Regions from separate parts of the Polymorphospora sp. A560 genome, predicted to be linked through region 2. Evidence: riboswitches for the same ligand, from Rfam matches in the RefSeq annotation. Region 2 holds a riboswitch; each other region holds the start of a gene.
The links. Region 2 has a riboswitch for thiamine pyrophosphate ahead of thiE (thiamine phosphate synthase). Riboswitches for the same ligand answer to the same signal wherever they lie in the genome.
Positions count from the first base shown of each region.

Region 1: it holds a riboswitch for thiamine pyrophosphate, as region 2 does, so the genes downstream of both, thiD (bifunctional hydroxymethylpyrimidine kinase/phosphomethylpyrimidine kinase) here and thiE (thiamine phosphate synthase) in region 2, are expected to answer to the same signal.
Region 3: it holds a riboswitch for thiamine pyrophosphate, as region 2 does, so the genes downstream of both, QCD66_RS07515 (ECF transporter S component) here and thiE (thiamine phosphate synthase) in region 2, are expected to answer to the same signal.

Region 1 covers NZ_CP122282.1:222,517-229,544, forward strand. The annotation lists rRNA gene QCD66_RS01060 (23S ribosomal RNA) at 1-356, shown strand, start outside; rRNA gene rrf (5S ribosomal RNA) at 462-578, shown strand; gene QCD66_RS01070 (histidine phosphatase family protein) at 689-1,297, shown strand; tRNA gene QCD66_RS01075 (tRNA-Lys) at 1,444-1,516, shown strand; gene QCD66_RS01080 (HIT family protein) at 1,564-2,031, shown strand; gene QCD66_RS01085 (P1 family peptidase) at 2,103-3,182, shown strand; gene thiD (bifunctional hydroxymethylpyrimidine kinase/phosphomethylpyrimidine kinase) at 3,179-4,048, opposite strand; TPP riboswitch at 4,103-4,201, opposite strand; gene QCD66_RS01095 (helix-turn-helix domain-containing protein) at 4,256-4,837, opposite strand; gene QCD66_RS01100 (benzoate/H(+) symporter BenE family transporter) at 4,903-6,153, shown strand; gene QCD66_RS01105 (hypothetical protein) at 6,122-6,466, opposite strand; gene QCD66_RS01110 (hypothetical protein) at 6,548-6,781, opposite strand; gene mscL (large conductance mechanosensitive channel protein MscL) at 6,830-7,028, opposite strand, start outside.
Region 2 covers NZ_CP122282.1:811,514-818,541, reverse strand. The annotation lists gene thiC (phosphomethylpyrimidine synthase ThiC) at 1-600, opposite strand, end outside; gene QCD66_RS03880 (thiamine phosphate synthase) at 688-1,335, opposite strand; gene QCD66_RS03875 (thiazole synthase) at 1,332-2,105, opposite strand; gene thiS (sulfur carrier protein ThiS) at 2,111-2,311, opposite strand; gene thiO (glycine oxidase ThiO) at 2,343-3,425, opposite strand; gene thiE (thiamine phosphate synthase) at 3,422-4,054, opposite strand; TPP riboswitch at 4,049-4,156, opposite strand; gene QCD66_RS03855 (aldo/keto reductase) at 4,208-5,149, opposite strand; gene QCD66_RS03850 (ABC-F family ATP-binding cassette domain-containing protein) at 5,183-6,862, opposite strand; gene QCD66_RS03845 (class I SAM-dependent methyltransferase) at 6,906-7,028, opposite strand, start outside.
Region 3 covers NZ_CP122282.1:1,627,623-1,634,650, reverse strand. The annotation lists gene QCD66_RS07545 (acyl-CoA dehydrogenase family protein) at 1-444, opposite strand, end outside; gene QCD66_RS07540 (DUF6328 family protein) at 656-1,159, opposite strand; gene QCD66_RS07535 (sugar isomerase domain-containing protein) at 1,230-1,979, opposite strand; gene QCD66_RS07530 (AAC(3) family N-acetyltransferase) at 1,993-2,784, opposite strand; gene QCD66_RS07525 (TIGR03943 family putative permease subunit) at 2,804-3,553, opposite strand; gene QCD66_RS07520 (permease) at 3,567-4,508, opposite strand; TPP riboswitch at 4,768-4,873, shown strand; gene QCD66_RS07515 (ECF transporter S component) at 4,943-5,533, shown strand; gene QCD66_RS07510 (ABC transporter ATP-binding protein) at 5,649-7,028, shown strand, end outside.

The sequences.
Region 1 (7,028 bases), 590 kb from region 2:
TGGGCTGTTCGCCCATTAAAGCGGTACGCGAGCTGGGTTTAGAACGTCGTGAGACAGTTCGGTCCCTATCCGCCGTGCGCGTAGGATACTTGAGAAGGGCTGTCCCTAGTACGAGAGGACCGGGACGGACGAACCTCTGGTGTGCCAGTTGTTCCGCCAGGAGCATGGCTGGTTGGCTACGTTCGGAAGGGATAACCGCTGAAAGCATCTAAGCGGGAAGCTCGCTTCAAGATGAGGTATCCCACCCACCTTGGTGGGGTAAGGCTCCCAGTTAGACGACTGGGTTGATAGGCCGGAGATGTAAGCACGGTAACGTGTTGAGTTGACCGGTACTAATAGGCCGAGGACTTGACTACTAAGCTGCTACGCGTCCACTGTGTGATTCCCGACAAACGAACACCCGACCCCCCGCCCAAGGGAATGTGGGTGGTTGTGGGTGGTGTTTGATAAGTCGATAGTGTTACGGCGGTTATGGCGGAGGGGAAACGCCCGGTTACATTCCGAACCCGGAAGCTAAGCCCTCCAGCGCCGATGGTACTGCACTCGTGAGGGTGTGGGAGAGTAGGACACCGCCGGACTTCTTCATGGTTGTGGGCCATCCGATTTCGGGTGGCCCACAACCATTTTTGCTTTCGAATGGTCGGACCGTAGATGATCAGGGGACAACGGTGCGATCGGGGGAGGCGGCATGGCAGATCGCTTTCTACATCTGGCGCGACACGGTGAGGCCCTGGCCGACGGCCCGCTGACCGATCGCGGCCGGCAGCAGGCCGCGATGTTGGGGCAGCGGTTGGCGTCACTCCCGATCAGCGCCATCCATCACAGTCCGCTGCTTCGCGCGGTGGAGACGACACGGGTGATCTGCGAGCACCTGCCTGGCGTCCCGGTCGAATCCTCTGAACTGGTGGGCGACTACATCCCGCCAGTTCCGGATCCGCAGGCTCTGCCCGATGTGTACGCCAGGTTTCTCGACGGGCTCTCTACCGAGGACTACGCGACGGGAGCGGAGCTGGCGAACGCCGCCATCCAGCGGTACGGCGTACCAGCCACGGCCGGCGGCGCCGACCCGGCCAGCCATGAGCTGATCGTCACCCACAACTTCCTGATCGGCTGGTTCATCCGGCACGCCCTCGACGCCCCCGAGTGGCGGTGGCTGGGCCTCAACCAGGGCAACTGCGCCCTGACCACGATCCTGTACCGCCCGGATCGCCCGCCGGCACTGGTGCTCTTCAACGACATGGGGCACCTTCCCGCCGCACTACGCTGGACCGGCTTTCCGCCGGACCAGCACGTCTAGCCACCTCGACACGTCGGCAGGCCGGCGACCGCACACCGGCAGGCTGCCACGGTCGGTAGGCACAACCCCTCATCCGAGCCACCGTGAACCCGTGGGGGAAGTAACTGTGCGACCGCTGGGCGCCGGTCAGGTAGCCTGGTCGGCGCGGGCTGCTAGCTCAATAGGCAGAGCTGTGGACTTTTAATCCATAGGTTCAGGGTTCGAGTCCCTGGCGGCCCACTCGGGATCCATGGCGACCGTCCGCCGGCGCCGGTCTGGAGGCTCGGATGGACGACGTCGTCGGATGTCTGGCCTGCGACCTCACCGCAGGCCGGACATCCGTACCGGGGGGTCGCATCCACCGGACGGCGCACTGGGTGGTCGAGCACTGCGTCGGTCCGCTCGGTGTGGGCACCCTGATCGTCAAGCCGTTGCGGCACGTCGTGCAGGTCGCCGAGCTGACCGATGGCGAGAGCTCGGAACTCGGCCCACTGCTGCGGCGGATGGCCGCCGCGGTGACGGCGTTGACGAGCCCGGAGCAGGTCTACGTGTGCCTGTGGTCGCACGCCGACGGCAGGCCCGGGCACATCCACTTCGTCGTCCAGCCGGTACGGCGCGAGGACATGGACGGCCACGACCGGTTCGGGCCGGCACTGCAGATGGCGATGTTCCAGGCCGGACAGACGCCTGATCCACGAGCGGTGACGGTGTTCGTCGAACGTTTACGCGACCACCTCGCGGCGGAGCCTTCCTGACCTGGTCGGGAGCATCCGGTCGTCGTGTGGGAGCTCGCCGACAGTACCCATGATTCGGGAGGCGTCCAGCCGTGCAGGAACCGCGTAGGGCCCGACAGCTCGGTATCGAGATCGGTGTGCTGCCGACGGGCGCCCACAACGCCATCACCGACGTGAGCGGCGTACGGGTCGGTCACACCACGATCGTGGCCGGCGACAGCATCCGTACCGGGGTGACCGCGGTCGTACCGGAGCAGTTGTTCACCTGGGCGGCGCTGCCGGCCGGGCTGTCGGTCGGGAACGGGTACGGCAAGATCGTGGGCTCGACCCAGGTAGCCGAGCTGGGCGAGATCGAGACACCGGTGTTGCTGACCGCGACCCTGTCGACGTTCCGGGTCGCGGACGCGTTGGTGACGTACCTCCTGGGGTTGCCCGGGCGGGAGGACGCGCAGTCGGTGAACCCGGTGGTCGCCGAAACCAACGACGGCTTCCTCTCCGACATCCGGGCGCGGCCGGTGACCGAGGAACACGTGCTCGCCGCCCTGCACGGTGCCACCGGTGGGCTGCCGGGCGAGGGGTGTGTCGGCGCCGGCACCGGCACCGGCGCCCTGGGGTTCAAGGCCGGAATCGGTACGTCGTCACGGGTGACCACGACCTCGCGCGGAGCGGCGACCGTCGGTGTCCTCGTCCAGTCGAACTTCTCCGGCGTACTGCGGGTGTGCGGGGTGCCGGTGTCGCGCGAGCGGATGGGCGTACCGGTGGCACCGGTGACGCCAGGAGCGGCGCCTGGGGCGGCCGCGGAGCATCCGGGCAACTCCTGCGTCATCGTGGTCGCGACCGACGCCCGCCTGGACGCGCGCCAGCTCGGCCGCCTCGCCCGGCGCGCCATCTTCGCGATGGGCCGGGTCGGGTCGGACTTCACCAGCGGCAGCGGGGACTACGCGCTGGCGTTCGCCACGGCCGAACCGGTGCTGCCGGTGCTGCCGGTGCTGCCGGAGTCCGATGTGGATCCGTTGTTCACCGCCGTCCTCGAGGCGACCGAGGAGGCGCTGCTGAACTCGCTGTTCATGGCGACGACCACGGTCGGGTTCAACGGCCACGTCAGGTATGCCGTCCCGCACGACAGGTTGCTCGCGCTGCTCGGTGAGCGTGGTGTGGCCGGTACGGGCTAGGACCACGCTCCGTCTTGGCCGGCCCACAGGCCGGCGAAGTGGCTGATCGGGCCGTTGCCGTGGCCGACCCGCAGGGCCGCGCCGTGGGTGATGCTCTCGGTCAGCCAGCGCTTCGCCCGGTCGACGGCATGCTCCCAGCCGGGTGCCTGCGGGCGCAGGGTCGCCAGCGCCGACGACAGCGAGCAGCCGGTGCCGTGGGTGTTGGTCGTCTCGATCCGCTCACCGGGGAACTCGAAGAGGTCCCGGCCGCCGGACAGCCGCCCGCCGGCGTCGACCAGGGCGTCGGAGGCCGACCCGTCGGCGAGATGCCCGCCCTTGGCCAGGACGGTGACGCCGTACGTGGCGGACACCCGGTGTGCCTGCTCGAGTACGTCGTCCCACCGGGAGACCGCGGGCTCGTCGGCGAGGACGGCGAGTTCGGGGATGTTGGGCGTGACGAGGTCGGCGTGCCGGACGAGGTTCCGGATCGCGTCGACCGCGCGCTCGTCGAGCAGCCGGTCGCCGCTGGTGGCGACCATGACGGGGTCGAGGACCACGACCGGCGGCCGCTGCCGGCGGAGCCAGTCGGCGACCGCCTCGATGATGGTCGAGTTGGCGAGCATTCCGATCTTCACGGCGTCGATCTCGACGTCGTCGCTGACCGAGTCGAGTTGTTCGGTGAGGAACTCGACCGGCGGGATGTGCACCGAGCGGACCCCCATGGTGTTCTGGGCGACCAGGGCGGTGACCACCGCCATGCCGTATCCGCCGTTGGCGGCGATGCTCTTCAGGTCCGCCTGGATTCCGGCGCCGCCGGTCGGGTCCGTACCCGCGATGGAGAGGACGCGTGGTGTCTGCCGGTGGTCGGTCGGGTCAGTCGGGTGCATGGCCGCACGCCTTCCTGAAGGGAGCGGCGGCGCACCGGGCAATGGCGGACAGGCGTGGGCTCACCCGGACATCCCTTCGCTAGTACGAACTAGATCAGGTTCGACGGGTGTGATCTCAGCCCGCTCGAAGGGCGGGCACCCCGTGTCACTGCCGACATCGTATCCAGCCCGCGGGCCGGGTACGAGCCGTGAGACCGGGTGGCCCGGCTACGGGCGTCGCGACCGGCCGGGGTAGCGGATCAGCAGGCTCGCGTGCACCTCGTCGTCGCCGACCGCGCCGTAGACGTGGGGTACGTCGGAGATCCAGGTGATGTGCTGGCCGGTGCCGGCGAGGGCGGGCGCGCCGACGGGGCCGGCCCGGAGCAGTCCACTGAAGACGGTGACGTGTTCGGTCACACCCCGCTGGTGTGCCGGTGAGGTCTGGGGTGGTCCGGGCGGCACCCGCATCCGGTAGAGCTCGAAGGTGACGTCGCCCTCGTCGAAGACCTGGAGCAGGGTCGCCTCGACCGCCGTACCGCGGATCGTCGCGGCATCCGTGCCGGGGGCGGCGAGTACGGCGGCCAGCGGAACCCCGAGTTCGGCCGTCACCGCGTAGAGCGTCTCCAGGGTCGGGTTGCGGGTGCCGTTTTCCAGGCCGGACAGGGTCGCCTTGCCGACGCCGGCGCGTCGGGACAGGGCGGAGAGGGAGACGCCCCGCGCCTCCCGGAGTTCGCGGACCCGCCGGCCGACCTCGGCGCCCTCGCCGCCTCCGTCGACCGCCGGTCGGCGGCTTGTACGACGCGAATCCATCCGGCTATGGTGCATGACCGGAGCGTTCCGTTTGCGGAACGGCCTGGTCATGGGGAGGACCGTCGATGGAACGCCTGGCGCAACCGGTGCTGGCCGGTGTGGTGACCGCCCTCGTCGGCTTCGCCAGCTCTTTCGCGGTGGTGCTCGCCGGGCTGCGCGCCGTGGGCGCCACCGAGCGACAGGCCGCCTCCGGTCTCTTCGCCCTCTGTGTGGTGATGGGGCTGGTGGCGATCTGGTTGAGCCTGCGCCACCGGCTGCCGATCAGCGTCGCCTGGTCCACCCCGGGGGCCGCCCTGCTGGTGTCGACCGGGGCGGTCGAGGGCGGGTTCCCGGCGGCCGTGGGCGCGTTCCTGGTCTCGGCGCTGCTCATCGTGGCGGCGGGCCTGTTCCCGGCACTCGGGCGCTGGATCGCCGCCATCCCGCAGCCGATCGCCAGTGCCATGCTGGCCGGCGTACTCCTCAGCCTCTGCATCGCCCCGGTCCGGGCGCTGATCGACGTACCGCTGATGGCGGCGCCGGTGATCCTCACCTGGGCGCTGCTGACCCGGTTCGCCCGCCGGTGGGCGGTGCCCGCCGCGCTCGTCGTGGCCGTCGCCGCGATCGCGGTGTCCGGCCCGCCCGGCGGCCTGACCGGGGCGGCCCTGCTGCCGGTCCTCGAGTTCACCGCGCCGACCTGGAACGTGTCCGCCCTGGTCAGCGTCGCCCTGCCGCTCTTCGTCGTCACGATGGCCTCGCAGAACGTGCCCGGCATGGCGGTCCTGTCCAACTACGGCTACCGGGCGCCGCTGCGCCCGATCCTGGTCGGCACCGGGATCGCCAGCGGCCTGACGGCGCCCGCCGGTGGTCACGTCATCAACCTCGCCGCGATCACCGCCGCCCTGGTGGCCGGCCCGGACGCCCACCCCGACCGGGACCGCCGGTGGATCGCCGCGATGACGTCGGGCGTCGGCTACGTCGTACTCGGGCTGACGGCCGGGCTGGCCACGGCGTTCGTGCTGCTCTCCCCGCCGGTGCTGGTCGAGGCGGTGGCCGGGCTCGCGCTGCTGGGTGCGTTGGCCTCCGCCCTCGCCGCGGCGGTGGCCGCGCCCGAGGGGCGGGAGGCGGCGGCGGTGACCTTCGTGGTGACCGCGTCCGGCCTGTCGGTGCTGGGGATCGGGGCGGCGTTCTGGGGGCTGGTCGCCGGTGGGTTCATGCTGTTGCTGATGCGTAGCCGCAACCGCGTCGCCGCCGAGCCGCCCGCGCCGACGCCGACCACGACGCCGGAGCGCACCGAACCGCAGCCGCTCAGCGTCCGGACGTCAGCTGATCCGTCCTGACCTTGAGCAGTACGACGTCGCCGGTCACCTCGGCGATCTGGTCGGCCGCCACGTAGTGGTCGGGAGTGCCGTCGACGCGCAGGTATCCGGCCCGGAGCAGGCGGGCGGCGGCATCCGGCGGCACATCCGGCGCCGCCGGTGTCTCGACCTCGGACAGGCCCTCACCGGCGCCGTCCGGCGGCGCCTGCACCGTCACCGCGTTGGGGTCGCCGGGCCGGGACGCGGCGACCCGGCCGATCTCCGCCCCGGTCGCGTCGACGACGCGCATTCCGGACTCGACCTCGGCGAACGGCGGATCGACTGGTGCTCGCATGGCGCCTCGGTACCCCGGGCGGATGCCGCCAAACCCGGCGGCCGCGCCCGCCGGGCCATTCCCTTCACCGAGCCGTCCCGTTCACCAGGCGGTCGGGCGGGCGGAGAGTTCCCGCCAGGTGCCGGGACCGTCGAGCAGGGCGCGTACGGCGTCGAGGGCGTCGTCCTCGCTGTCGAACTCGTAGAAGCGGGAGACGCCCTCGGCGCCCCCCGCGCGCTGCTCCACGTGCCACCGGTCGCCGTCGGCGCGAAGGTAGACGTCACGCCGGGCAAGTCGTCCCCACTTGCCGTTCCACCAGTGCTTTCGCTGCTCCATGCGCGGACCCTATCGAACAGGTGTTCGACAATGGTCGGCGCCCCGGCGTCAGCGCTGGGCCGGCGGCTGCTCCCGGTTGATCAGGCGGTCGAGGGCGTCGCCGTCGCGGCCCGGCACCCGGCCGGCGGCGACCAGGGCGTCGCGGATCTCGGTGAGGAGCTTGACCTCCTCGCTCGGCGCCGCGGGCGGCGGCTCCTCGCCCCGCTTGCGCCGCTCGGCGAGCTTGTTCATCGGCATGACCACCAGG
Region 2 (7,028 bases):
GTAGATCGGCACGGTGCCGATCGGCACGGGCGAGTTGCGCACGATCGCCTCGCGGGTCTCGTGGATCCGCTTGCCGGTCGACAGATCCATCACGGTGTCGGCGCCCCAGCGGGTCGCCCAGGTGAGCTTGTCGACCTCCTCGGCGACCGACGAGGTGACCGCCGAGGTGCCGATGTTGGCGTTGACCTTCACCAGGAACCGGCTTCCGATGATCATCGGCTCGGACTCGGGGTGGTTGACGTTCGCCGGCAGGACGGCGCGACCGGCGGCGATCTCGTCCCGTACGACCGTGGCCGGGACGCCCTCGCGGACCGCGACGAACTCCATCTCCGGGGTGATCCGGCCGGCGCGGGCGTAGGCGAGCTGGGTCGGCCGGGTGCCGGCGAGCGGGCTGCCACCGCCGCGGACCGGCGCGACGTCACCGCGCTCGGCGATCCACGGACCGCGCAGCGGGGGCAGTCCGGTCTCCGGATCGGACCCCGGACCCGATGTGTCGTAGAGCCGGACCGGCGCGTTGTCGCCGGCCAGCTCGACCTCGGCGAACGGCACCTGGATGTCCGGTCGTGGACCTTCGACGTAGACCTTGCGGCGTGCCTGCATGACATCTCCTCGCTTCGCTCGTCGTCATGACGCGAGCCGAGCCGGCCGCTCCGCCCGCTCACGACAAACTTCTTCTCTGGATGACGCTCAGCCGGACCGCCGGCCGCGGCGGGCCGGGGGTTGCGGATCGCCGCCGCCGGAACCGGCCCGCGGTGGGCGGCCGGCGCGCAGCGCCGCGACGGTGGCCGCCGGGTCGGCGGCGGACATGACGACGCCCATCACCGCGACGCCGGCCGCACCGGCGGCGTGGCACCGGGCGACCTGGGCGGCGGTACGGATGCCGCCGAGGGCGAGCACCGGCACGCTGGAATGCCGGATCAGCCGGGCCAGCCCGTCGACGGTCAGTGGTGGTCCGTAGCCGGGCTTGGACGGGGTCGGGAAGACCGGCGACATCGTCACGTAGTCCTCTGTGGACAGCCGGTCGAGTTCGGCCTCGTCGTGGCACGACCGGCCGACCAGCGACGGCGCCGGCGACGGATACGGGTCGGCGGTGGCCAGGTGCACGGCGTCGCCGCCCAGCGGGTCGGGGCCGGCGACGACCAGTCGCCCGCCGACCGTGGCGAGCACGGCGCGCAGCCGGTCCGCGAGCCTGGTCCGCTCGGCCCGGGGAAGGTCCCGTTCCCGCAGCACCACCCACCGGGCGCCGCCGTCGACACAGCCCCGCACCACGTCGACCAGTGGCCGGTGGGCCAGCCGACGGTCGGTGAGGACGACGACGCCGCCCGGTCCGGTCACAGTTGCGGCCGCCCGTCGTCCGGTGTGGACGCCAGGGCGTGGGACCGGCGGGCGATCCGGCCGGCACCGGCGGCCAGCCATCCGGCCTCGACCCCGTGCCGCATCGCCGTCGCCATCCGCTCCGGGTCGGCGGCCCGGGTCACCGCGCTGGCCAGCAGCACGCCGGCGCAGCCGAGTTCCATCGCCCGGGCGGCGTCGGACGCGGTGCCGATGCCCGCGTCGAGGATCACCGGTACGTCCACCGACTGTGTGATCAGCCGGATGTGGTGCTCGTTGCTGATGCCGAGCCCGGACCCGATCGGCGCCCCGGCCGGCATGACCGCGGCACAGCCGACGTCGGCCAGCCGGCGGGCCAGCACCGGGTCGTCGGAGGTGTACGGCAGCACGGTGAACCCGTCGGCGACCAGGCATTCGGCGGCGGCGAGGAGTTCCACCCCGTCCGGCAGCAGGGTGCGCTCGTCCCCGATGACCTCCAGCTTCACCCAGTCCGTCTCGAACGCCTCGCGGGCCAGGTGGGCGACCTTCACCGCCTCGGTGGCGGTGTAGCAGCCGGCGGTGTTCGGCAGCAGCCGTACCCCGCACCGGTCGAGCAGGTCGAGCAGCCCGCCCTGCATGGTGGCGGCGGTGTCGACCCGGCGCAGCGCGAGCGTGACCAGTTCGGTGCCGGACGCCCGGATGGCCCGTTCCAGCACGTGGAGGTTCGCGGCACCGCCGGTGCCGAGGATCAGTCGCGAGGTGAAGGTCTGCCCGCCGAGTTCGAACGACGACACCGCGATCAGCCGCCCTGGGCCGCGGTCAGCACCTCGACCCGGTCGCCGGGCCGCAGCGTGGTCGCCGGCCAGGCGCCCCTCGGCACCACCTCGCCGTTGACGGCCACCGCCACACCGCGGTGCTGGGTGGTCGACGCGGCGACGACCGCGGCGACGGTCGTACCCGGGGTGAAGGGGCGGGTGGCCCCGTTGACGGTGAGTTCGATCGGATCGTCCGGCACGGGTGTGCCTCCGCTCTCAGTTCGGCGTCGGATCGGTGGTGAAGCGGGCCGGCCCGAACGGGTCCAGCACCGGGTCGGGGACCCCGGTCGTGACGAGGTCCGCGACCAGGTCGGCGGTCAGCGGCGTCAGCACGATGCCGTGCCGGTAGTGCCCGGTGGCCACGACCACTCCCGGCCGGCCGGGCAGCGCACCGATGATCGGGGCGTTGTCCGGCGTACCGGGCCGCCAGCCGACCCGGGTCTCGGTGAGGTGGTATTCGGCGATCTCCGGCAGCAGGTCGGTCGCGGCCCGCAGCAGATCGAGTACGGCCCCCGCCGTGACGGTGTCATCGAGCCGTTCCTCGACGGTCGCCCCGACCACCACCTCGCCGTCGGCGCGCGGCACGAGGTAGACGTGCCGCCGGTCGGCGTAGCCCCGGATCACGTGCCGGAAGCCGGGCGCGGCACCGTCCGGCGCGCGCAGGCGCAGCACCTGGCCCTTGACCGGCCGGACCGGCACGCCGGCCAGTGCGGCCGCGCCGACGCCGTTGGCGACCACCACCGTGCCCGCGTCCACCGTGGACAGATCAGTGACCGTGGTCGGCTCGACGCGTACCCCGGCCCGCCGCGCCGCCGCCGCCAGGGCGACGACCAGGCGCCGGGGGTCGACCTGGTGGTCGTCGGGCGCATACCCGCCACCGCGCACCCGCGGCGAGAGCCCGGGCTCGCGGGCCCGCAACTCCGCCGGGCGCAGCACCGTGATCGGCAGCCCCAGCCCCCGCTGGTACGTCCACAGCCGCTCCGCCTCGGCCAGGTCGTCGGCGGTGAGGGCCACCACGAGGGTGCCCTCGTCGCGATAGCCGACCTCGGTGCCGGCGGCCCGCGCGAGTTCGGCGGCGAAGCCGGGCCAGCGGGCGGCCGAGGCGACCAGCAGCGAGGTCAGCTCCTCCTCGCCGAAGTACGCCTCGGCCACCGGGGCCAGCATCCCGGCCGCCACGTCCGACGCACCCGAACCGGGGGCCGGGTCGTGGACGACCACGCTCATCCCCCGGGCGGCGCAGCGCCATGCGATGGCGAGTCCGATCGGCCCGGCGCCGACGACGGCGACGTCCGGCCTCATCGGACGGCCGTGATCGCGGCGAGCAGTTCGGCGGTGGCCCGGGCCGGGTCGGCGGCCGACGAGACGGCGCCGACGACGGCCACGCCGTACGCGCCGGCCGCGACGAGTTCCGGGGCGCTGGCCGCGGTCACCCCGCCGATCGCGATGACCGGCACGTCGACCGCGCCGGCCACCGCGGCGATCCCGGCCGGCCCGATCGGGGCCGGCAGCCCGTCCTTGGTCGACGTCGGGTAGCAGGGTCCGACGCCGAGATAGGTCGCCCCGGCCGCCACCGCCGCCCGCCCCGCCTCCCCGGTACGCGCGGTGGCGCCGAGCACCGCGTCCGGGCCGAGCACCCGGCGGGCCGCGTCGACGGGCAGGTCGAGCGCGCCCACGTGGCCGCCGGCGGCGCCGACCGCGAGCGCGACATGCAGGCGGTCGTTGACCAGGCAGGTCGCTCCGGCCGCCGCGCACAGGTCGGTGACCCGGCCGGCCAGGTCGTACGCCTCCCGGTCGCTCGCCAGGTCCTCGACCCGGACCTGTACGACGAGTTCGGCGCCGGCGGCGGACAGGGCGGCCCGTACGACGGCGAGCGGATCCCGGCCCGGCCGGGTGTCGGTCACGAGATGCAGTCGTCCGAAAGACGGCACAGCAGCACTCCTCCCTGCGCCGGCATTACCCGGATCAGGTTCGACGGTCGGGGGCTGCAGCCCCCCTCTCAGCCCGGTGCACCGGGCTCCCGTGGGTCACTTCCGCGACCGAGAGTACGTCTGCCGTCCGGTCCCCGTAAAGGGGGGACCAGGTCAGAGCAGGGTGGCGAGCGCCTCCCGGTCTTCGGCGGACGGCTCCCAGGCACCGGCCCGCGCGTTGGCGCGTACCTGGTCGGGGGTGGTCGCCCCGGCGATCACGGAGGTGACCGCAGGGCGGGCGGCGAGCCCGCCGATGGCGACGTCGAGCAGGTTGCGGCCGCGCTCCGCGGCGAACTTCTCCAGTGACTCGATCAGGTCCCAGGGCGCGGCGGCCAGCCGCTTGGCCCACCGGTCCTCGGCCAGCCGGGTGCCCTGCGGCGCGCTCTCGCCCCGCCGGTACTTGCCGCTGAGCAGGCCACTGGCCAGCGGGAAGAACGGCAGGAGGCCCAGCCCGAACCGCTCGCAGGCCGGCACGACCTCGGTCTCGGCGTCCCGCTCGATGAGGCTGTAGTGGTTCTGGGCGCTGACGAACCGGGTCAGGTTCCGGGTCCGGGCGGTCCACTCGGCGTCGGCGATCTGCCAGCCGGCGAAGTTGGAGTTGCCGAGGTAACGGACCTTCCCGGCGCGGACGAGATCGTCGAGCGCCGACAGCGTCTCCTCGATCGGCGTCGCCGGATCGGGCTCGTGCATCTGGTAGAGGTCGATGTGGTCGGTGCCGAGCCGGCGCAGCGACGCCTCGACGGCCCGGACGATGTACCGGCGGGCTCCGCGGGCACCCCGGTCGGCGCCGTTGGCCCCCTCCATGTTCATGCCGAACTTGGTGGCCACCACCACCTCGTCCCGGCTCCCGCGCAGGGCCGCGCCAAGCTGCTCCTCGGAGGCGCCGTGCGGGTTGCCGTAGATGTCGGCGGTGTCGAAGAGGTTGATCCCGGCGTCGATCGCGGCGTCCACGACCGCCTTCGTGCCGGCGGCGTCGAGCTTGCGGCCGAAGTTGTTGCAGCCGATGCCGACCACGGACACCACGAGCCCGGAGTCACCCAACCGGCGGTAGCGCATCTCAGTCATGTCGCGAGCCTATGCGGGACGGTGTCAGGCGACGTCCCAGACCGGTTCGGGCACCTCGACCACCTCGCCGTCGCCGCGGAAGAGGACGAAGCGGTCGAACGACCGGCTGAACCACCGGTCGTGGGTCACCGCCACCACCGTGCCGTCGAAGGCCCGCAGCCCCTCTTCGAGTGCCTCGGCGCTGGCCAGGTCGAGGTTGTCGGTCGGCTCGTCGAGCAGCAGCAGGGTCGCCCCGGACAGCTCCAGCAGCAGCACGAGGAACCGGGCCTGCTGACCGCCGGACAGCGTGCCGAACCGCTGGTCGCCCTGGCCGGCGAGTTCGTAGCGGCCCAGTGCCGCCATCGCCGCGTGCCGGTCCATCCCGTCCCGGTGGTCATCGCCGCGCCACAACACCTCGACCAGGGTCTTCGCCATCAGCTCCGGCCGGTCGTGGGTCTGCGAGAAGTGACCGGGCCGGACCCGGGCGCCGAGCCGTACGACCCCGTCGTGGGTGACGGGTGCCAGTGTCACCCCGACGTCGACCGGCACGTTCGCCGGGTCGGGGTCGGTGCCGCCGCGGGCGAGCAGCCGCAGGAAGTGCGACTTCCCGGTGCCGTTCGCGCCGAGGACCGCGACCCGGTCGCCGTACCAGATCTCCAGGTCGAAGGGGTACGTCAGGCCGTCGAGTTCGAGCTGCTCGCACATGACGGCCCGCTTGCCGGTACGGCCACCGGTGAGCCGCATCCGGACGGCCTGGTCCTTCGGCGGCAGCGGCGGCGGGCCGGCCTCCTCGAACTTGCGCAGCCGGGTCTGCGCCGCCTGGTAGCGCGACGCCATCCCGTCGTTGTACGCGGCCTTCTGCTTGTACATCAGCATCAGCTCACGCAGCTTCTGGTGCTCCTCGTCCCATCGCCGCCGACGTTCCTCGAGCTGGTCGTGGCGGGCGACCCGGGCCTCGTGCCAGCTCGCGAACCCGCCCGGGTGGGTCCAGGCGCTGCCGCCCTCGACGGCGACGACCCGGTCGGCGGTCTGGGCCAGCAACTCCCGGTCGTGCGAGACGTAGAGCACGGACTTGGCCGACTCGCGCAGCCGCCGTTCGAGCCACCGCTTGCCGGGTACGTCGAGGAAGTTGTCCGGCTCGTCGAGGAGCAACACCTCGTCGGTGCCACGGAGCAGCAGTTCGAGCGCGAACCGCTTCTGCTGCCCGCCGGAGAGGGTGCGCACGGGTCGGTCCCGGACGGCGTCCCACGGCTGGTCGAGCACGATCGTGGCGACGGTGTCGAAGACCACCTCGGCCTCGTACCCGCCGGTCTCGCCCCAGGCGGCCAGCGCGTCGGCGTACGCCATCTGCGCCTTGCCGGCCGCGTTGCTGTACTTGCCGCGCGCCTCGGCGGTGCGCAGCGCCGCCTCGGTGGCGACCAACCGCCGGCCGGCGTCCCGAAGCACCGGGGCGGCCAGCGACAGCGCCAGGTCGAGCAGTGTGGTGTCGTCGCCGATCATGCCGATGAACTGGCGCATCACGCCCAGCCCGCCGGACCGGGCGATGGCACCGGTCTGCTGCGTCAGGTCGCCGGCCACCATGCGCAGCAGCGTTGTCTTGCCGGCGCCGTTCGGGCCGACCAGGGCGACCTTGGCGCCCTCACCGACCCGGAACGACACGTCGGCGAACAGTTGGCGGCCGTCGGGCAGCGTGTGCGCGACCCCGGCGACGTCTACGTAACCCACCGGGGCATCGTGCCCGAACCGACCGGTCCGGCGACAGCGGGTTTCAGCGGGTCACCCGCAGTACCCGGTAGCCCTTCTGGCTGGCGTGCCGGTCGACCCGGAAACCCTGCTCGACCAGCCAGCGGTGCAGCGAGTCGCCGCCGAGGTGCCGGGCCACGACGAGCCA
Region 3 (7,028 bases), 820 kb from region 2:
CGGGCTGACCGAGCCGGCCAGCATCAGCGCCCGGCAGTAGTGCAGGTTGGACAGGCCGAGGCCGCCGTACTCCTCGTCGATCTTCATGCCGAAGGCGCCGAGCCGGCCGAGGCCGCGGAAGACCTCGTCGGGGATGCGGGCGTCGCGTTCGATCTGTGCGCCGTCGACCTCGGTACGGACGTACTCGCCGAGCCGGGCGAGGAAGTCGTCGGCCTTGGCCACCTGCTCCGGGTCCGGTCGCGGCCACGGGTCGATCAGGTCGAGCCGGAGCCGGCCGAGGAAGAGTTCCTTGCCGAAGCTGGGCTTGCCCCACTCGGTTTCCCGGGCTGCCTCCGCGACCTGCCGGGCCTCCTTCTCCGAGACCTGGCCGGCCTCCTTCGGCAGTGGCCCGGCACCGCCGTCGATCCCACCCGCCGCCGGGCGTTCGTCCTGCGTCGTCGTCACGGCAACCCCCTCCTCCGGGTACGGCTCAGCGTGCTGCTTCCCATCACGCTACTGACCGGTAATACCCAGGAAAGGGTCTGTTGATTCAGCATCTGAACAAGACAGCCATCCAGTGGTCGTCTGCTGTTCAGACAGTTCCGACTCGGTGTGTCGACCGCCTCAACAGCAGACGATCACCAATCCGACGCCGGCAAAGCCTGGCGTGGCCGATTCACCGGGTCGAGGTGGGGGCCTCCTCGTCGTCGAGGTCGTCCTCGTCCCCGTCGCCCCAGTTGCGTCGCAGGAACGGCAGGCCGGCCCAGTAGACGAGGAAGAAGATCGCGGTGATGCCACTGAGGATGAAGGCGACCGGCCGGGGCAGGATGAAGTCGGTGATCAGCAGTACCGAACTGACCATCGCGATCAGCATGAATCCCAGCCCACCGCTGGCGACGGCGTGGGCGTACCGGACCAGTTCCGGCTTGCGGCCCTGCCGGAACAGGGCCCGGTGGAACGCGACCGGCGAGATGATCAGCGCGGTGGCGCCGGCCGCGGACAACAGCGCCACCACGTAGACGTCCCGCTGGAACGCTGTGGTGTCCGGGAAGCCGCTGCTGAACGGCAGCGTCAGCAGGAAGGCGAAGAGAATCTGTACGCCGGTCTGCGCGACGCGCAATTCCTGGAGCAGGTCGGCGAAGTTGCGTTGCCAACGCTGTTTCTCGGTCTCCTTGGCCACCTGACGCCTCCCGTTACCCCGCCGATGACAACGCTCGTGAATGCCCCGGCGGAGGGGTGACGAAACAACCTCAGCTACCGCGCCTGATCCGGCCGGCGTACCGCCGCTCCAACTCCTCGTTGTGCGCGTCGCCGGCCGGGATGTTCGCCGACAGGTAGACCGGCGGGGTCTGCCCGGCGTCGACCAGCCGGCGCACCACCTCCACCACGATCTGCTGCGCCAGCAGGGCGGCGGTGATCGACGAGACCGCGCCGACCGCGCCGCCGCCGGGCAGTTCCAGGGTCGCGTCCCCGTACGGGGCACCGTTGTCGAGGACCACGTCGGCGAGGTCGGCGAGCTTGCGCCCGGACGGGTGCCGCGACTCGACGCCGGCCGAGTGCTCCCGCGAGGTGATCGCGATCAGGCCGTGGCCGCGCTCCTTGACGAGCTGGGCGAACTCCACGATCGCCCCGTTGACCCCGGAGTTGGAGGCGACGACGAAGACGTCGGCAGGGCTCACCGGCAGCAGGTCGAGCAGGCGGTGGGCGACGGCCGGGTCGCGTTCGAGGGTCGGCCCGAGCACGCTCGGCGACTCACCGCCGTGGATCACCACGTCGCGCAGCGCCACCCGGTTGGTGGGCACCAGTCCCCCGGCCCGGCCGGCGATCTCCATGGCGAGCGCCTCGGAGTGGCCGGTGCCGAAGGCGTGCACCACCCCGTCGGCGGCCAGCGCCGCGGCGATCAGGTCGGCGGCCCCTTCGACGGCTTCGCGCTGGCCGGCGGAGACCCGGTCGATCGTCGACCGGACGACGGACAGGTAGGCATCGGCGCTGAGGGTCATCGGTCCTCCGGGTTCATCGGTTGGCGGCGATCCAGTCCACGGCGAAGTCGACGGCGGCCCGCTGGCGCATCAGCCGGCACCGGGCGGCACCGACCTCGCCGAACCGGACCGCGCCGGTCCCGTCCAGGTCGGCGCCGAGCAGTTCGAAGTCGCCCTCGTCGAGGTCGACGTCGTCCCACCAGCTCCATTCCCGGCCGCCGGCGCCGGTCAGCACGGCCGCGCCGAGGCGCTCCCGGGGCGGGTCCGGCTGCCGGTATTCGGCCAGGTGCAGCGAGGTGTTGGAGTCGTGGCCGACGCCGAGCAGCAGCACGTCGGCGTCGAGGTCGTAGAGCCGGCCCAGCGGCGAGGCGTCGCCGAGCATCCCGGCCCGCGGGTGGTCGGCGACGAGGTCGCCGGCCCGGGCGCCGAGGGCCGCGAACGACACCTGCGGGTGGTCGCTGCGCCGGGCTCCCGGCGACGTACGCACCAGCTCGGCGAGCGCCCCCATCCAGCGGCTCGGCGTCACGGCCGGGTCGAAGCCCGGCATCTCGTCGCGGATGGTCGCCCACCAGTGCTCCGGTACGGGCGGGTTGCGCCAGTTCGCCGGGTCGGAGTTGTCCGGGGTGTGGGTCGGCACTACCAGGGTGCCGTCCGGGCCGAGCACGTCCCGCAGGGCCAGTACGACGGTCTGCGGGCCGCCGCACACCCAGCCGAGCGGGCGCATCGAGGCGTGTACGACGAGCACCGATCCGGGCCGTACGCCGAGCCGGACGAGGTCCGCGGCGAGCATGGCGCGGGTGAGCGGGGCCGCCTGGGTGATCTCCACTCCCGCCACGGTACGTCGGCTACCCGTACTGCTGTTTCGGCGGGTCCACCTGTCGCCAGGACTCGACCTGGAGGTAGGGGATGTCCTCGCCGTTGACCGGGTCGGTCATGACGCGGTCGGTGTAGCCGCCGACCACCTCGACCCAACTGTCGGCGGGCAGCCCGACCGGAACGTTGCCGCTCATCCCGAGTTTGATCGGCCGCCCGTCGGCGGCGCAGCAGGACAGGATCATCCGGGCCAGGATCGGTTCGCCGCCCGGCCCCTCGGCGAGGAAGCCGGTGAGCTGCACGGTCCGGCCGGTCAGCGAGGCGCCGCCGTCGAAGATCGCCCGGGACGCGTAGTCGAGCACGCTGATCTTCGCCGGGTCGCCCTCGGGCAGCGGCGGGTAGCTGTCGGCCCGCTGGCTGGATAGCGCGGTGCCGGCCTGGCCGGCGGCGAACGAGCCGAGCGCCGGCGGGGCGACCAGCAGCAGGCCGAGCACCGGTGCGATCAGCAGCCAGCCGACGCGCGGCTCGTGGTGCCCCTTGCCCCCGTGCTCGTGGCCGTGGTCGTCGTGCTCGTGGTCGTGCCCGGCGCCGGTGGTGCCCGGCCGGGGGCGCAGGTCGTGCAGCAGCGTCATCACCGCGACCGCGACCAGCAGGACACCGGAGGCGATCAGGAACGGCCGCAGCCCCTCCTTGACGTAGCGCAGGTACATGTCGGTGAAGCTGGCCTTGAGTACCGAGCCGCCGAGCAGCAGCAGCACCACGGCCTGGGCCCGCCGGTTCATCGCCGTCCTCCGCTCACAGCAGCACCACACCGACCCCGACGGCCACCAGTACGGCCACCACGAAGGTGGCCGGGGCGAACCGGAACGCGAACCGCCGGCCGAAGACGCCGGCCTGCATCGACACCAGCTTGAGGTCGACCATCGGGCCGACGACCAGGAATACCAGCCGGGAGGTCAGCGAGAACTGCGACAGCGACGCGGCGACGAAGGCGTCGGCCTCCGAGCAGATCGACAGCAGCACGGCGAGCACGGCCAGCACCAGCACCGACAGCACCGGGTTGTCGGCGACCAGTTGCAGCCAGCGCTCCGGCACCAGCACGTTGATGCAGGCCGCCGCCATCGCGCCGAGCACCAGGAAGCCGCCGGCGTGCACCACGTCGTGGCGTACGGCCGCCCAGAACGCCCGGCCCTTGGACATGCCGTCGAGTTCGGGTCGGTGCGGCAGCCGGATCCAGTCGGCGCGGCCCAGCCGCAGCCACAACCAACCCATGATCATCGCGACGACGATGCTGGCCAGGCCGCGGGCGACCACCATCTCCGGGCTGCCGGGAAAGGCGACGGCGGTCGAGGCGAGCACGATCGGGTTGATCGCCGGCGCGGCGAGCAGGAACGCCAGGGCGGCGGCGGGGGTGACCCCGCGCCGGATCAGCGAGCCGGCGATCGGCACCGCCCCGCACTCGCAGCCGGGCAGGACCACGCCGGCGGCGCTGGCCACCGGTACGGCCAGGGCCGGGTGTCGCGGCAGCGCCCGGGCCCAGAACGAGCGGGGCACGAAGACCGCGATCACGGCCGAGAGCACGACGCCGAAGACCAGGAACGGCACCGCCTGCACCATGACCGAGACGAACACGGTCGTCCAGGTCTGCAGGCGCGGGCTGGAGATCGCGGTCGAGAGCGGCCCCCGGAAGACCACCAGCAGGAGCAGCAGCGCGGCGAGCACCTCGACCGAGCCGATCCGGTCGCCGAGGAGCGGGCGGCGCGGTGGTGGTCCGGGGTCGGGTGGGCCGCCGCCCGCCGGTCCGGTGCCGCTGGCGGGGCCGGCCCCCGTGGTGTCGGGGGCGGCATTGGCCGTGGTCACTGAAGGCTGGTCCCTTCACTACGGACGGTCGCGGTGGGGGCAGACCACCCTACCGCGCGACCAGGTGTCGGGGGCCACATCCGACCTCGGCGCTGTCGCGAAATCACCGTCGGTGCTAGCGTCGGCGCCACAACTTCATATCCGACAGGGGAGCGCACAGCGCTGAGAGTGCGGGACACCACCGCAGACCCTCGAACCTGATCTGGGTAATGCCAGCGCAGGGAGTTCGGTCGATTCTCCAGCCGCGCCACGACCGTCCGGTCGTGGCGTGCGTCTTGCCTGGTTCGCTCGAAGAACTGGGAGGCACAGCCATGACACAACCCACCGCCAGCCGCTGGCGTACGGTCGACATCGTCGTCGCGTCGGTGATCGCCGTCGCGTTCGGCGTCATCTTCTGGGCCTGGAACCTCGTGTGGAGCGCCACCGACCCCGCCTTCGCCTTCTTCCCGGGGGCCCAGGGCATCATCTACGGCATCTGGCTGCTGCCCGGCGTGATCGGCGGGCTGGTGATCCGCAAGCCGGGGGCGGCGTTCTACTGCGAGTTCCTCGCCGCGTTCATCTCGGTGATCCTCGGCAGCCAGTGGGGTGCCCTGGCCATCGTGCAGGGCGCCTTCCAGGGCCTCGGTGCGGAGGCCGCGTTCCTCGCGTTGCGTTACCGCTCCTTCAAGCTGCCGGTGGCCGTGGTCTCCGGCGCGCTCGCCGGCCTGGCCGCCGCGGTCTTCGACCAGATCCGCTACTACGCCGGCTACGACCTCGTCTCGTTCCGGATCCCGATGTTCGTCTTCACCGTGATCAGCGCCGCCGTGATCGCCGGTGCCGGCGGCTGGGCGCTGACCCGGGCGCTGGCCCGGACCGGGGCCCTGGATCGCTTCCCGGCCGGCCGCGAGCGGACCGCCGTCTGAACCGGATGCACCGATCAAGGACCGGGTACGCGGCGGCGCCCGCGTACCCGGACTCGGCCTGGACCGGCGACCCGGCACCCGGCGACCCGGCACCCGGCGGCCCGGTGGGGCGCCGGTGAGCACCGTCGAGCTGCGCGGCTTCGGGTGGCGGCACGCCGGCCGTAAGGCGTGGGCGGTCCGCGGCCTCGACCTGCGCGTCGAGCACGGCGAGCGGGTGCTGCTGCTCGGCCCGTCCGGGGCCGGCAAGAGCACCCTGCTCGCCGCGCTCGCCGGGCTGCTCGCCGAGGACTCCGGCGAGCAGGAGGGCACCGTCGAGATCGACGGGCTCGACCCGCGCAAGTCGCGGGAGCGGGTCGGCATCGTCTTCCAGGACCCGGAGAGCCAGCTCGTGATGGCGCGCTCCGGTGACGACGTGGCGTTCGGGCTGGAGAACCGGGGGGTGCCGGCCGGCGAGATCTGGCCCCGGGTCGACGAGGCGCTGCACCGGGTCGGTTTCCCCTACGACCGGGACCGGCCGACCGCCGCGCTGTCCGGCGGCGAGCAGCAGCGGCTCGCCCTGGCCGGCGTCCTCGCCCTGCGCCCCGACCTGCTGCTGCTCGACGAACCGACGGCCAACCTCGACCCGGCCGGCGCGGCGCTGGTACGCGACGCGCTCGATCGCGCGGTCGGCCGGGACACCACGATGATCCTGGTCGAGCACCGGGTGGCCGACGCGCTGCCGCTGGTCGACCGGGTGGTGGTGCTGGCGCCGGCCGGCGGCGTGACCGCCGACGGCGCACCGGATCAGATCTTCGCCAGCCACGGCGACACGCTGGCCGACGGCGGGGTGTGGGTGCCCGGCCGGCAGGTCCCGGCCCGCCGGGCCACGACGGCACCCGGCGACGTGCTGCTCACCGCCGGGGCGGCCGGCCTGCCGCCCCGCCTGGCACCGACCGACCTGGCCGTACGCGCCGGCGAGGCGGTCGCCGTACTCGGGCCGAACGGGGCCGGCAAGTCGACGCTGGCGCTGCTGCTCGGCGGGCTGCTCCGGCCGGGGACCGGGCAGGTGGTGGCGACGCCGGCCCTGGCCGGTGCCGACCACCGCCGGCCGCCGCACCGCTGGCGGGCACCGGCGCTGACCCGCCGGATCGGGTCGGTCTTCCAGGACCCGGAGCACCAGTTCGTCACCGGCACGGTCTTCGACGAGCTGGCGCTCGGGCCGCGCCGCACCGGCGCCGCTCCCGCCGCCGTCAAGTCCACCGTGGACACTCTGCTGGCCCGGCTGCGGCTGGACCGGCTCGCCGGCGCCAACCCGTACACGCTCTCCGGCGGCGAGGCACGACGGCTGAGCGTGGCGACCGCGCTGGCCACCGCACCGCGCCTGCTGGTGCTCGACGAGCCGACGTTCGGCCAGGACCGGCGTACCTGGATCGAACTGGTCGACCTGCTCGCCGGCCTGCGCGACGCGGGGCACGGCGTCGTCGCGGTCACCCACGACGCCGACTTCGTCGCCGCG